Sulfolobus sp. A20: one gene and its partners. The main gene of each other region encodes a partner of the protein of the gene in region 3 in a complex. Links are inferred from orthologs where the notes say so. Each region holds a gene or a part of one and is shown on either strand. Other genes may lie near its edges. The genes, in order: BFU36_RS02320, BFU36_RS04565, BFU36_RS03740, BFU36_RS05505 and BFU36_RS04360.

Region 1 (2,873 bases), 240 kb from region 3 along the record:
TCCGTATCATCCGCTGGCTCATATACTTGCTCATTTACGCATAGTTTAATCCCATGGAATTCAATAATTCTATGACTTGACAAGGTTTGAAATCCCTCACTCTTAACTCACTTTCTGAATCAAACCCGCACAACTTAGAAACTTTGCGTATGCTTTTATTTCTATACTTGCTTACACACTCAATAATTTTGATGATATTATCATTATAGTCCCTAATTCGATCAAATATAGTTATTATTGAATAAACTTTAGGCATAGGAACAAATGATTGAGGGGGAATAACATCCCTAACGTTTATATTGTAAAAGAAATTAACTAAAAAGGAAATGTAAGTTGGATCATTTACTAACTTATCAACGAAATCTTTCTGAAGTATTAAAACTAATCTTCTTACTTGATCTAATTTAGCTACTTCCTTAAAGAAATCAGAAGTTATGTCATAAGGTAATGAGGAGACGATTTGCCCCCTAATTATAGGAAGATTTCTTCCATCTCCTATTATCAAGTTATAATCCCTTAAGTATTTGATTAACCTGCCATCTATCTCTATGCATAAATCAGGTTTTAAAAACTTAGTAATATTCCCCTTTCCGCACCCTATCTCAACTATAGGCCTTTTACTATAATCTACATAAGTAAGGAACTTATTAATGACACTTCTATCCTTAAGAAATACTTGTGAAAGTCTCACCTTAACTTTTCAAGATAACCCACGTAGATAAGTTGTTGTTCAGTTTTTTTATTTTCATCCACTATTGGATACGCAAATAAGTAATATTTCTCTTCACCTTTAACCTCATTTATAATCCTTTCTACTATTATTGATACTATATCTTTAACCCCTACTCTATCCTCGATATCCTTAAAACTCTCAAAGGGTTTCTTTTTCCTTTCCTCTAAGATTACTCTTAATGTTTTTTTACCTATATTCGGTAAAAGTTCCAATGCGTGCAACTTTAATGTAAGCGGTTCAGCTTTATTAAAAAATTCTACGAATGCCCTCTCTTTCTCTCTTACTATTTTTTGTACTACTCTAGGTAAGTTCTCTTTAGATAGGGAGGTAAGATCGTCATAAACTATATGCCCATCCACTTTTACTTCTTGTTCAGATTCTAAATCTATCCTCTGCTCTGGTGAAAAGTTTAAATTGAATGAACGCAAAGTAAGCTCTAATAACAAGAAGTAATCCTCACCAATAGCTTGAATTAACGGTTTGTCCCTATGAAACTTATGTTTATCCAGAGGATTACCTTCTCTCATATAGTCCAAAACATATACTATACGTTCTCTTACCATCCTCTTTCTTTGCAATTTGTGTCCCGAATAAATAATGTATATTTTAAAAGTAAAAACTCAACTCTTCACGTATTTCCTTATTAAATCAACTATCTTCTGTATATCTTCTGAAGTATACGTCTTACCAGCATCCATTATAAGAATACTTCTAACCTCATCAGCAGTTGTAGGACAAATGCTAGCTATAACAGCTCTGATATCCTCCCTACTGACAATACTTTTAAGCTCTTCCATCAACTTCTCAGCATCTTCTGCACTACATTTTTCCACATCATTTAAATAATCAAAAGTCTTTTGCAACAAATTAGAAGAAACACCTGACTTTATAACGTCTGATAATAATTTTTTAGCTACAGAATAGGGAATGTAATGCTCTTCAACAACGTAAATAGATGACAATTTTCAGCTCACCTTATAAGGAACTAGGTGTTCTGGCCTAATGATTAAAACCTTTTCCTTTTCACCTAAAGTAACAGAAACCTCATATGCCCTTCCTCTTCTCCCAACTATTTTTCCTACTTTACCTTGATATCTTCTATGTGGCATACCCGCATGTACCGAAGAGTTTATCTTTATAACCACTTGGTCACCCAGATTATAAGTGTACATTAGCCTACTCAAAGGAGGAACTGCTCCTCTTTCCCTAGGATTCTTTCTTAATAAATTTCTTGATCTCGTTCTATATCCTTTGGAATGCTTAACCATACTAATCCCTTCATAACCATTATATAACACATAATTAAGATTTTTGTTGGAAAAACATTTAAGGTATAACTAAGGTATACTATATGCAAATATTGCGGGGGTGCCCGAGCCTGGTCAAAGGGGGCGGACTTAAGATCTAGGCCCCATAAAAATAAGAGATCCGCTGGCGAAGGCCTGCACGGGTTCAAATCCCGTCCCCCGCACTTAATTATAGACTGATCAAAAAGTTATTAATTCAAACTTATTGAGGAAAATCGTAAGATTATTGCAAGATACTAAAAAATCATCTAAAATGTAAGCCTCGAAAACTAGAAGAAATATCATTGCAACGTACATTAACGTGTGTGGACAACAATTTGGTTGATATAAATTGAATTTTCTTTATTGTGGAAAAGTATTTTTAGAGTTATTTATTAGGGCGAGAACGGGTTTGATTTCCTAGCACTTAAATCAACGAGAAACACAATAGCAAGATGGCTGAAAATATTCTTCCACAATATACTCTAAATCCATCGCTTAAGTAAAAAATTTACAGTTGGACGAAATTGTTGTCCACACACGGAAGAGGATTGCTGGACTAGATAGGCCGAAGTCGTTAACGGAAAGGGTTCAAGAGTTTGACGCTAAGGAAGAGGTGTTAAGGGAAATGGTCTTCGTAAAGCTTTGCCGTAGGCTAATGCACTATTATAGGACTCTAGCTTCCCACTTAGCCAGAACGTTATGGCAACTAGGCGTTTTAACGGTCTTTGTTGGTTATCCTTACTTCATTTCTCAAGATAAGGGTAATAAGTTTACTTCAAAATATTTGGTCTTATCGTAAATTAATATGAGTTATAGTGAATAAGCTTTATGAGTATAAAGGTGTTTCTCGT
Region 2 (2,732 bases), 150 kb from region 3 along the record:
GGACACATTCTTCCCCATTGTGTACCATGCAAATCTCTAGCTTCAAAGTTTGGCTGTCCCCTAGCTAATGAGGATATTACTCTTCTTAAATGGCTTAACATTGAAAGCCAATTAGTTCTATCTAATAACTGACTTACTCCAGTTCTTCCGCCTACCCAATTCCCAGTAGCCAACGCATGCCTAATTCTCTCACTTATAATATCTGGTCTAACTAAGGCTTTTAGACTAAGCTTCCTTCCTCTAACCTTAGATTTTTCGAGCTGATATGTTAGATCTTTAACGAAGGCTTTAAACGCTACCCTAAACAAGCTTGCGAATAGATCTCCTGCTAGCCTCAATCTTTTATTTGCATAATGATCTTTATCATCAGCATCTCTCCTTCCAAGATACAATTCAATAACTTTAGAGACTGCGTAAGCCAGATAGTAGGCTTTCTTTTTTCTATCATCTGGAGAAGTACCTAAATGTGGAAGGAAATATTTATCAATAATTTGCTGTGCTTTTTCAATTCTGTTTTCCCTCTTCTGACCTATAGCAATTCTATTGCCTATAAAGTCTAGAGCATCGTCTGTTGTAGCTATTGAACTAGCTTGATCAATAGACGGAAACAACTCGTTTTGAATTTCTGGATCTAAAGACACGGCGTAGACAATGTCTCTATCTGTTATTAATCCCAACGCTCTCATCATTATTACAAACGGTATCCTGCCAGGCACAGCAGGGAACGAAACATGAAAAGTTCCATCTTTAAGTCTTTCAATGGTTACAGGAACCCTATAGCCCGCCGTACTCGATATTATTTTTGCTGTATGTGTTATATTTGAGCCAGTCTTTCCTACATCAACGAGAACTCTATTTGGGGCTAGATCCTCTTGCGTTACAATCACACGTTCGGAACCATTAACTATAAAGTAACCTCCTGGATCTTTTGGATCTTCCCCTATTTCAATTAACTTGTCTAATGTATATTGTGAAATTGGATCAATTGAAGACTTAAGCATAATTGGTAAATCTCCAATGTAAACTTCCTCTGGTTCTGCTTCTATGTTGTTCTCAATAGGTATCATGGTAAGCCATAGAGGCGCAGCGTATGTCAAGTTTCTTAGCCTGGCTTCCATTGGCGTAATTTCCCTTTCTCCTCTATCTGCCTCCCTAACTCTAGGCCTACCTATTCTAATTTTACCGAGCTTTACTTTTAAACCGGGTATTTCTGTGGGTATTTCTCCCTGCTCATCAATTATTTCTTGAAGTTTATTTCTAACGAAATCATTATAAGAATCTAAATGTTGCCTAACTAGACCCTTACTTTTGAAATAGGCTTCGATAATAGACCATTTATCATTAATCTCTAGATAATCTGACATTATTACTCCTCCTCTCAGCTTATCCACTAATTACATACCTATAAGAGATGACTTCTCCGTAAATCGGACTTTTCTTAACTATCCTAATAATATCCCCTGGTCTAGCACCAATTGCTTTAACGACTGGATCAGAGGCTCTTATCCAACTTAATTGCTCGGGCTTTACACCTAATTCCTTTAATATCTTATAAGCTTCTTCAACGCTAAGTATTTCATGCTTAGGCACTAGATAATGGATTCTGGGATCTATCTTCTTACTAGTAGATGAACCTCTCATTATTAACCTATAATCACATACTGTTATAGCTATTAAGAGTTTTACTCTATATATTAAAAACCTTAAGACCTCGTATAATCACCGAAAAGACGTCATTTTTATAGATTAAGTATTTTATTCTTTATGACGCAATATACTGTTTTACCTTTACTCACTACACTATTCAAATCCAATAAACTAATTTACTTAGAAGTCTAAGCTGAGTATAGGTGATGCTTTATTAGTAATACTAAAAAACTTAGGCAGCCAATAGTAGTAGTATTAGGGCACGTAGACCATGGCAAAACAACTTTGCTTGACAAAATTAGAGGAACAGCAGTAGTAAAAAAAGAGCCAGGCGAGATGACACAAGAGGTAGGTGCTAGTTTCGTCCCTAGTTATATAATAGAGAAACTTGCTGAGCCACTTAAGAAAAAAATACCCATTAAGTTGCAAATACCCGGCTTATTATTTATAGATACGCCAGGACACGAGTACTTCTCTAATTTAAGAAGAAGAGGCGGAAGCGTTGCGGATATAGCGATATTAGTAGTTGATATAGTAGAAGGTATACAGAAGCAAACAATAGAGTCTATACAGATACTTAGAGACAGAAAAGTTCCATTTTTAGTAGCTGCAAATAAGATAGATAGAATACCGGGTTGGAAAGCAAACTACGACTTACCTTTTCTTGAAACTATTGAGCTGCAGAGAGCTGATGTAAAGGCTTATTTAGATAATTTAGTTTACAACTTAGTTTCAAAACTAGGAGAATTAGGCTTTAATGCAGACAGATATGACAGAATAAGAGATTTTACTAAAAATATTGCCATAGTACCGTTATCTGCAAAGACAGGTGAAGGAGTAGCTGACTTATTAGCGTTATTAGCTGGATTAACACAAAGGTATTTAGAGACTAAGTTAAGATTTGCTGAGGGACCAGCTAAGGGCGTTATTCTAGAGGTGAAAGAAGATCCGGGATTAGGACATACGATCGATGTTATAATATACGATGGTGTACTCAAGAGAAATGATATAATAGTTTTAGGTGGGATAAACGGTCCTATAATCACAAAAGTAAGAGGTATTTTTGTACCTAAACCGCTACAAGA
Region 3 (2,726 bases):
TAAGGGAATCTGCAAAGAATTAGGCATGAATGTAGTTACGCCCCCTGGTGCAACTGGTGGGATAGATACTGATTATAATGCTAAGGCTAATGCTACAATTGACTTGCTCAAGGATTATGATTTCGTTTTCTTACACATAAAAGCTACTGACGCTGCATCTCATGATGGATTAATAGAAGAGAAAGTAAAGGCAATAGAAAGAATTGATAGTGTAATAGGTAAAATAGTGGACAAAGTGGGAAGAGATAGCTTGGTGTTAGCCTTTACTGGAGATCACACTACTCCAGTCGAGTTCAAAGAACATACTGGTGATCCCGTACCCATAATGATATATGTTCCTTATCCTATAGTTTATGATAGTGTAAATGATTTCAATGAGAAAGAGGTTAGAAAAGGTAGTTTAAGAATAAGGGGACTAGATGTTTTAAATATTTTGCTTAACTACTCTAATAGAGCAGAAAAGTATGGAGCATAGATGATGAGGCTCGAAAGGGCAGATAGATGAAGAGCCTGCGCAGGTCTGACAAATCTAACATTTTTTCACGTAAGCTTTATTCAATAGATCTAAAGTTCTCCATCTAATCACTTCATTGTTTATGATAACCACTGCACCTACACCAGGCTGTCCATATATTATAAAACTTCCTAATTCAGAGTACATGATAACTGGCATTACGAGTAAGTCCTCTTCTCCTTCTACTAAAATAATTCCACCATTTGACAAAGCTTCTCGAATAGTATCAAATGTAGATAGTCTTATGACACCAGCTTCATTCTTTATCTTGTATTTTATCTTCCATTTACTTTCTACTCCAATCTTTCTCCTAGTCTTTCCATCAACAATTTCTAGGTAGGGGAGAATACTATTAGTTTCTAAAAAAGCACTTACATAATCACCTACAGTTATTATCTTTCTATTGCGGAATTCTTTCAAAAAATTTAGAAATAAATTATTATTTACAAATAAAATACCATATGGTCTAGAAAGTTCTCTCCTTAGATTCACATCATCAAATGTAAAGCATAATTCTATTTCACTATTATCGCGTATCTCCAAGGTTTCTTTACCTCTGCTATATTAGAGATTTCCGAATTTTCGTCAATAACTATTATAATACCATCCCAATCATCACTAAAGTTAGTAGATCCACAAATTGGACATACAGAATCATCTGGATTAACCAAAGCCTTACAATTTTTACAAGCCTTGAATAAAGATTTCCTGGCCATTTAAACATCACTGCTTTTTAATCCACTCTAATTTTCCTAAGTAAGGTTGTCTCATCGTTAAAGCTATTCTAGGTAATCTTGAAGAAGTAGCTGAGGCAATGCTAATTACTCTTGCCCTTACTTTATCTCCCTTCTGTATGACCTTTTTGGATTTTTCTGCAAAAATGACCCCCCTTGTATTATCAAATTTAAGATTATCGTCAGTTATCTGAGATATGTGCACTAATCCGTCAACTGGACCTAAATTAACGAAAACACCATAGTTGTCAACTTGAACAACTTCTCCTTCCACTACTTCTTGAGGAACTGGAACATATGTGAGCATATTAAATTCAACTTCATGATATGTAGCCCCATCTCCAAATACTAAAACTCCTTCCTCATTTACCTTAATGTCCAAAATAGCTAGTACTAATCCTAAATCTTTAATTAATTTCTCTTGGTATTGTTGTCTTAGCTCATTTATCGAGACCTCTTCCAAAGGCTTACCGAATTCACTTGGCGGAATCCTAACCACACTACGTGCTTTAATAAGTTTATACATACGTTAGATAAAATATAAGGATTTTATAATTTTACTCCTACCTTGTAGATATAATACTCCTACACCTTTTTTAATAGAAATGTTTTTTAATTTTTTGTCATTAGTAAAAATAAACATATCATGTTTAAGGGCAGTCCTAATAAGAGCGTCATCTGTAGGCAATTCTTCATAATCCCTAATTAAATTCCACATGTTTTTATATGTATCCAAATATTTTCTGGCTATTCTAACTCTTGTTGGAATAATAAATCCTTTTTTATTTCTTTCTTCCAATATATCCAATTCTTTTAAGACATTTGAATGAATATAAAAAGTAGGTTTATATTCTAACAATTCTATAATTTTAGTAAAAGGATCCAAACCATCGTATATATATAACAAAATATTTGTATCTATCAAAACCTTAATTATATAATTCCCCATCCTATCATTCTCCACCTTCCACCAATCTGTCTACTAATTACAACTCTAACTCCTTTAGACCAAACGGCAACAGGTCTCCTTAAGCTAACTTCAATCTCATCAGATTTTACATGTGTAACCACTCCGAGAGTAGTGGAAGATCCAACAGATAACATTAGAGTCTCCTTAGGTCTTATAGGATCAACCTTTAACAATTCCTTTACACCAACAACTCTCTCCAATAGATTATATTTCATTCTGAAATCCCAAAGAACATCTATCTTAGAATTAGCTGAGGTTACAACGTTTCCAAGCAAACTATCCGCCTTAGTTAATGAAGGATCTAAGTAAGTTCCTATAGCCACTAGTCCACCGGGCTTAGCCTCATTGAACTCCTCATCCCCAAATCTTATCGACGAAACCTTAGTGTAAATAGGCTCATAACTTACCTTCCCTTGACTTTCTACCCTCAAACCTGGAACAATCTTTATTTCTTGATCTATTTTAAACATACCTTGAATTATACTTCCTCCTATCACACCACCTTTCA
Region 4 (2,735 bases), 310 kb from region 3 along the record:
TGGGTCCATATCCACATAATGTAACATCCTTCTCCTCTACAACCTCATAAAGTCCCTTGTAATCAAGATCTTTTATCTTCTCAATTGCATGCTCATCTTTCTTTAAAGTCACCTCATGAGGATCATAGTGATTCATGTCACTACTTGCCAAAACTACTATATCTTTATCGTTGTTTTTGGTCATTACATTATAAATTGCTTGAGCTAGCATTTCTGATATCTCTGGAGTTTGCATTAGTATCGCAATAGGAACAATTTTAAATTGATCTCCAAAAAAGTATTGCAAGAACGGTATTTGAACTTCTATGGAATGTTCGTATATATGAGCTTCCTCCTCCAAATCTATTACTTCAGACTCCTTAACTAACTGAAGCAATATGTCTTCATCGATCGTTACATTACCTAAAGGAGTTATCCATTCTCCCTTAGGCCAAGCAGAAACGTAAGAACCTAGACCAGAATGATTAGGGCCTAAAATTATCACAGTATCTGGCTTTCCTTCTGATGCTAAATGATAATATGAATAAGCAGCTACTGGCCCACTATAAATATAACCCGCGTGAGGAACAACAAAAAATAAATTATCTCTAGGTCCCTTTTTTTGTGGTATTTTAGGTAAGTATCCTGGTCCAACTTGATGCTTAAAAGACCACTCTATTTGTGCTTTTAACTTAACTGGGTCAGCCTCATAGAACGAGCCAGCAACTGCCGGTAATCTTTTCATTCAGATAACCTCATCTCGAACTCATTCACTTGTACGGCCAGATCTCCATCTGGCGGGATAACTCTTCTTTCTCTAAGTACTTGTCTAGCTAAAAGCCAATACAGTAAGGCTAATGACTTTCTTCCTTTGTTATTAGCCGGGATTATTAAATCTACAAAGTCAACTTTAGCATCAGTATCGGCAAAGGCTACTATAGGTATTCCTACTTTTGACGCCTCCTTTATTGCTTGAACATCTGTTCTTGGATCAGAGACTAATAATACCTTAGGTTCTAAGTACGTCGATAAATAGGGGTTTGTAAACGTACCAGGTATTACTCTGCCTACTAATGCCTTACCTCCAATTACTTCCGCAAATTTCTGAACTGGTCTATAAGCATAAGGTCTAGCTGCTACAGCAACTACGTCTTGAGGCTCATACCTAGCCAAGAACCTACCCGCTACCCTAATACGTTCATCTATCTTCCTTACATCTAGTACATATAGTCCTTCCGGTCTTACCCTATAAATGAATTTTTCCATATTTTTAGTACAACTATGAGTACCTATATGAACTCCAGCTGATAGGTAAGTATCTACTGGAACTAATAATTCAATTATGGCTCCTTTCTCTGACTTTCTAAGTTCTTCTTTTTCAGCTTCTGTCAATTCTCCTTCTTTTTCTTCCTTTTCAGCCAACTCATCTCCCCCTAAATAGGTCTAGTATAGTGTATGATTTCGTGTATTATATCTACATGTGAGAGGAACATCCTCCTACAACAATATCTTTTAACGCCTAGATCGTCTAAAACTTTCCCGGGATCTTCTCCCGTATTCACTCTATTGATAAAGATTTCCCACTTATCTGCTATTAACGAACCACATGTAAAACATCTTATAGGTATGATCATACCATATCACCTATATGACTTTTGCCTCCACCTTCTTGCACTGTATCTCATCCACTTCTCTGATTCTGTTTGTCTTGGATCTCCGGCTAACATAGTCCTATCATATGATCTATAAATTTTAGCTAATTCATCACTATTTGTATACTTAAGAATTGCCCTAGCTAGTGCCATTCTAGCAGCATCCGCTTGACCCATGATTCCTCCTCCGCTAGTAAATATCCAGCAATCAATTTTAGATCTAACGTTTTCACCAGCGAGTAGTAACGGCTCCATTATTTTTAATCTAACCATCTCTATTGGAACTAATTCTATAGGAGTCTTATTTACGTACACCCTACCTTTGCCGGGATATAAATAACATGTAGCTCTGGCCATCTTCCTTCTAGCGCTCGTTATAATCACTTGCTCTTGTTGACTCATCCAGACCACCCTAATTCTTTTGCCACAACCTCTACTGTGACATACTTACCTTTAAGTCTACTTATATCTGCTTCAGGGAATTTAATAAACTGCTTCCCCTCAAATTCTCTTGGCACTCCAATATAAGCCTTAACATTCTTCAACATTCTACGACCTTTGCCACTTTTAGGCAACATTCCCCTAATAGTTCTCTTAACAATGTTTATAGGTGATCTAGGTCTTCTTATCCCGTTTTTATATGGATTAAATAACGTTCTTACGTTAAAGAGTAACCTATAGGATTCAACTACTCGGGTTTTTTCTCCACTTATAATCGCTTTTTCTGTATTAACAATAACCACTTTCTTTCCATCCTTTAATAACCTCACAATCATACTAGCCATCCTACCTAATATCTGCCCTTCCGCATTTATAATCACAATATCATTTTGGTGTTGCACTTGCGTTTGGCTCATTGTTTCATCAACCTCACACTCTTACCCTTAAAGTCTTTAAAAGTTTCTAATGCTTTATTAAAACTCATAACTTGTCCTCCAGCTTCCTTAATTTTCCTTAAAGCAGAAGAGGAGAAATCTAATGCTATAACAGTTACTGGATGGTCCAGCTTTCCTATACCTAAAACCTTACCTGGAACAACAACTATCTCATTGGGCTTAGTATACTTATTTATTTTATATATATTTATATAAGGTCTCTTTCTCG
Region 5 (3,025 bases), 110 kb from region 3 along the record:
GGAGGATGAGGCTAAAGAGATAGGAGCTGATCTAATAATACATTTTGGTCATACACCATATACATGGTATTATCCTAAGTTCCCTACTGTATTCATAAACGTTGAGAGTAAAATAAATTTGAACCCTAAAATATTGGATGACCTAATACAAATATTGAAAAATAAATACGATGCTAAGAAAGTATCTCTTACATCGACCCTCCAACACGTTAAACTATTACCCGAAATTAAGAAGGGACTTGAAGATCACTTTGAGGTAATAATAGGCAAGCCATCGAGCAAATTTATGTTTGATGGACAAGTACTCGGTTGTGACTATAAGCCAGCTGAAGTTCCAGCGGATGTTTATATAATAGTATCTGGTGGACTATTCCATGCAATAGGTTTAGGGTTAACTACTAACAAGCCTACCATAAAAGTTGATCCATACACTCAAAAAGTTGAAGATCTCACCAATGAAATACAAAAAATATTAAAGATTAGATATGCGAAAATAATGGAAGCGTTTGATAAAAGAAATTGGGTAATAATACAAGGCATTAAAGTCGGGCAAAACAGACCTTTGATGGTAAAATACTTTTACGATGAATTAAACAAGAGAGGATATAACGTGTACATAGTAACAAATAAGGTACTAACTATAGATGTGTTGAGAAACATAGATAGGAGTTTCGTTGATGTATTCTTAGTTACCTCATGCCCAAGATTACCTATTGACGATTTGTTTAATTACGAAAAACCTGTCCTCACTCCAGGTGAGGCTAAAATGGTTATAAATAATAGTTTAGAACCATATATTTTTCCGTGGTGATTGAAAGTGAGAACTCAAGGGGATATAAGCTTACCTGGAGAGGAATTAGCTGTAATTGAAGAATTCATGAGTGGTGATGGTACATACGAGATTAATGGAGTTGTGAGATCAGCAGTTATAGGTAAGATATTCTATGATATGCTAAATAGAAAGAGCAATGTATTACCAATTAAAAAGGTACTAATAAATAATTTGAAAAAAGCTAAATACGTTATAGGTATAGTTAATTCTACTAGAGAGGACTTAGCGTCGGTCTCGATAATCGGAATAGAAGAAAGGAAATTACAGTCACCTTTATCAGCGTATTTGCATATTTCTCAGATATCAAATAAAAGATTAAATACTATAAATGAAGCTGTGAAGGTAGGGGATGTTATTAAAGCAAAATTGATATCCTTTTCTATACCTTTATCGCTAACAATTAAAGCCAAAGATCTTGGAGTAATATACGCTAAGTGTTCACGATGTGGAGCAGTATTAGTTAAGCAAGATGAGAATAATTTAAAATGTAATATGTGTGGTAATATAGAACAGAGAAAAATTGGCAGCTATGTGGTGAAAAAAGGTGGAAATTAAAATTCTTAAGAGCGATAATAATTATTTGGAACTTGAAATAGAAGGTGAGGATCATACGCTTGGTAATCTATTAGCAGGTACGTTAAGAAAAATTAGAGGAGTTACTTTTTCCTCATATTATCAGCCTCACCCATTATTGGATAAAATAGTAGTTAAAGTATTAACTGATGGATCTATTACTCCAAAAGATGCAATTTTAGAAGGTATTCAAATGATAAAGAATATTTCCTCTCAATATTTAAATGAAATCAAAGGAGTATTATAATTGAAATCAGAAGCTAGAGTTGCAATTTTAGTATCAAATGATGATACCTTTTACGTGCTATGCGTATTTAGAGGATTTTTCATAGAGAAGCTATTCTTAAGTCTGAACAAAGAAGAACTGATCAGTGAAATTACTTCATCCCCAATCTCCGAGGAAATAAGATACTCGAATCTAGGAATAGGTGAAAAGTATACTGAAAATCAGTTGGAGAATTTATGTAGAACAGTTGCTCTTAAGTTATCAGAAAAGTTAAATATCAATAAATAATAATTCTTAATTCTGTAACTGGTGATCTTATGAAGTTCTGTCCGAAGTGTAACTCCTTAATGTTACCAAAAAAAGTAAATGGTAAAAACGTTTATAAATGTAATAAGTGCGGATATGAGGAAGAAGATCACCAAACTATAACTGTAACAACTAAGGTTAAACATTCCATCAAAGATAAGACTTTAGTTCTGGAAGAACAGCCAATGCCAGCTGGAGCGCAAAAAATAAAGGGAATACTCTGCCCTTCATGTGGCAATGATGAAGCTTTCTTTTGGATATTGCAGACGAGAAGAGCTGACGAGCCACCTACTAGATTCTATAAATGCACAAAGTGTGGAAAAGTGTGGAGAGAATATGAGTAGAAAATGAGAAAATCTTATTTATTTAAATTCTCATTTTAAGATGGACCCGTAGCTCAGCCAGGACGGAGCGCCGGCCTTCTAGCGTCCAGGAGGTAAGCCGGCGGTCCCGGGTTCAAATCCCGGCGGGTCCGCACATATTATTTTTGAGTATATACTTATACTAGATACTTTTATTAGTGAGCAAAATAAAGAAAGGTTCGATGGACGAAGATAGTCTACCCTTTGACGATCTAGAGATTAAAAGCACATTAACTGCAGGAATGGGAGTATTCACAGATGGATACGAACTTTATTCAATCTCTCTAGTATTTTACTACATACAAGATGCACTACATTTACAAATAGTACAAGAAGGATTTTTGATTGCTAGTTCATATTACGGAGCAGCAATCTCAGCTATACTATTAGGATTTTTATCCGATAAAATGGGTAGGAAAATAATTTACGGATTAGACGTAGGCCTAATGAGTATAGGAATCCTATCTCAGTCAATATCTTTTAATTTCTTCCAATTACTAATCTCGCGAGTGATTTTAGGATTAGGGATTGGAGCAGATTACGTTCTTTCTCCATTAATAATTGCTGAGAACTCAAATCCAAAGAGTAGAGGTAAAAGAATGATTATAACTTTTGCAGTATTGTGGGGGCTAGGAGCAGTAGCCGCAGCTTTCGTCGATCAAATCTTGATAATGTTAGGAGAACCAGCAAATATTGTTTGGAGAATAGTACTTCTAGCAGGAATTA

What was found.
Region 1: BFU36_RS03740 (region 3) and BFU36_RS02320 share a complex: the UniProt entries of both Methanocaldococcus jannaschii proteins name them as parts of the RNA polymerase complex. The link is inferred for Sulfolobus sp. A20 from one-to-one orthologs.
Region 2: BFU36_RS03740 (region 3) and BFU36_RS04565 share a complex: the UniProt entries of both Methanocaldococcus jannaschii proteins name them as parts of the RNA polymerase complex. The link is inferred for Sulfolobus sp. A20 from one-to-one orthologs.
Region 4: BFU36_RS03740 (region 3) and BFU36_RS05505 share a complex: the UniProt entries of both Methanocaldococcus jannaschii proteins name them as parts of the RNA polymerase complex. The link is inferred for Sulfolobus sp. A20 from one-to-one orthologs.
Region 5: BFU36_RS03740 (region 3) and BFU36_RS04360 share a complex: the UniProt entries of both Methanocaldococcus jannaschii proteins name them as parts of the RNA polymerase complex. The link is inferred for Sulfolobus sp. A20 from one-to-one orthologs.

What each region holds. Positions count from the first base shown.
Region 1 is NZ_CP017006.1:444,214-447,086, reverse strand. The notes cover bases 25-2,871. They hold BFU36_RS02320 (DNA-directed RNA polymerase subunit F), read right to left. Parts: upstream 1,696-2,871; coding sequence 1,354-1,695; downstream 25-1,353. Other genes in these bases: BFU36_RS02300 (zinc ribbon domain-containing protein), read left to right, coding at 2,851-2,871; BFU36_RS02305 (transposase), read left to right, coding at 2,537-2,821; BFU36_RS02315 (50S ribosomal protein L21e), read right to left, coding at 1,699-2,001; BFU36_RS02325 (DUF655 domain-containing protein), read right to left, coding at 688-1,311; BFU36_RS02330 (16S ribosomal RNA methyltransferase A), read right to left, coding at 35-691. Also shown: more of BFU36_RS02335, read right to left, coding at 1-24; more of BFU36_RS02300, read left to right, coding at 2,872-2,873. UniProt on the Methanocaldococcus jannaschii protein: DNA-dependent RNA polymerase (RNAP) catalyzes the transcription of DNA into RNA using the four ribonucleoside triphosphates as substrates. This subunit is less well bound than the others.
Region 2 is NZ_CP017006.1:829,090-831,821, forward strand. Bases 13-2,718 are described here. They hold BFU36_RS04565 (DNA-directed RNA polymerase subunit H), read right to left. Parts: upstream 1,642-2,718; coding sequence 1,384-1,641; downstream 13-1,383. Other genes in these bases: BFU36_RS04560 (DNA-directed RNA polymerase subunit B), read right to left, coding at 13-1,364; infB (translation initiation factor IF-2), read left to right, coding at 1,861-2,718. Outside these bases: more of BFU36_RS04560, read right to left, coding at 1-12; more of infB, read left to right, coding at 2,719-2,732. UniProt on the Methanocaldococcus jannaschii protein: DNA-dependent RNA polymerase (RNAP) catalyzes the transcription of DNA into RNA using the four ribonucleoside triphosphates as substrates.
Region 3 is NZ_CP017006.1:681,692-684,417, forward strand. Bases 7-2,706 are described here. They hold BFU36_RS03740 (DNA-directed RNA polymerase), read right to left. Parts: upstream 1,775-2,706; coding sequence 1,238-1,774; downstream 7-1,237. Other genes in these bases: BFU36_RS03725 (2,3-bisphosphoglycerate-independent phosphoglycerate mutase), read left to right, coding at 7-475; BFU36_RS03730 (GTP-dependent dephospho-CoA kinase family protein), read right to left, coding at 530-1,057; spt4 (transcription elongation factor subunit Spt4), read right to left, coding at 1,030-1,230; BFU36_RS03745 (PIN domain-containing protein), read right to left, coding at 1,778-2,197; BFU36_RS03750 (translation initiation factor IF-2 subunit gamma), read right to left, coding at 2,182-2,706. Outside these bases: more of BFU36_RS03725, read left to right, coding at 1-6; more of BFU36_RS03750, read right to left, coding at 2,707-2,726. UniProt on the Methanocaldococcus jannaschii protein: DNA-dependent RNA polymerase (RNAP) catalyzes the transcription of DNA into RNA using the four ribonucleoside triphosphates as substrates.
Region 4 is NZ_CP017006.1:991,327-994,061, reverse strand. The notes cover bases 14-2,722. They hold BFU36_RS05505 (DNA-directed RNA polymerase subunit N), read right to left. Parts: upstream 1,614-2,722; coding sequence 1,413-1,613; downstream 14-1,412. Other genes in these bases: BFU36_RS05490 (50S ribosomal protein L18e), read right to left, coding at 2,485-2,722; BFU36_RS05495 (50S ribosomal protein L13), read right to left, coding at 2,030-2,473; BFU36_RS05500 (30S ribosomal protein S9), read right to left, coding at 1,620-2,033; rpsB (30S ribosomal protein S2), read right to left, coding at 721-1,401; amrB (AmmeMemoRadiSam system protein B), read right to left, coding at 14-724. Outside these bases: more of amrB, read right to left, coding at 1-13; more of BFU36_RS05490, read right to left, coding at 2,723-2,735. UniProt on the Methanocaldococcus jannaschii protein: DNA-dependent RNA polymerase (RNAP) catalyzes the transcription of DNA into RNA using the four ribonucleoside triphosphates as substrates.
Region 5 is NZ_CP017006.1:794,573-797,597, forward strand. The notes cover bases 16-3,014. They hold BFU36_RS04360 (DNA-directed RNA polymerase subunit L), read left to right. Parts: upstream 16-1,376; coding sequence 1,377-1,652; downstream 1,653-3,014. Other genes in these bases: dph2 (diphthamide biosynthesis enzyme Dph2), read left to right, coding at 16-811; BFU36_RS04355 (exosome complex RNA-binding protein Csl4), read left to right, coding at 818-1,387; BFU36_RS04365 (DNA-directed RNA polymerase subunit M), read left to right, coding at 1,653-1,919; BFU36_RS04370 (transcription factor S), read left to right, coding at 1,949-2,281; BFU36_RS04380 (MFS transporter), read left to right, coding at 2,482-3,014. In the rest of the region: more of dph2, read left to right, coding at 1-15; more of BFU36_RS04380, read left to right, coding at 3,015-3,025. UniProt on the Methanocaldococcus jannaschii protein: DNA-dependent RNA polymerase (RNAP) catalyzes the transcription of DNA into RNA using the four ribonucleoside triphosphates as substrates.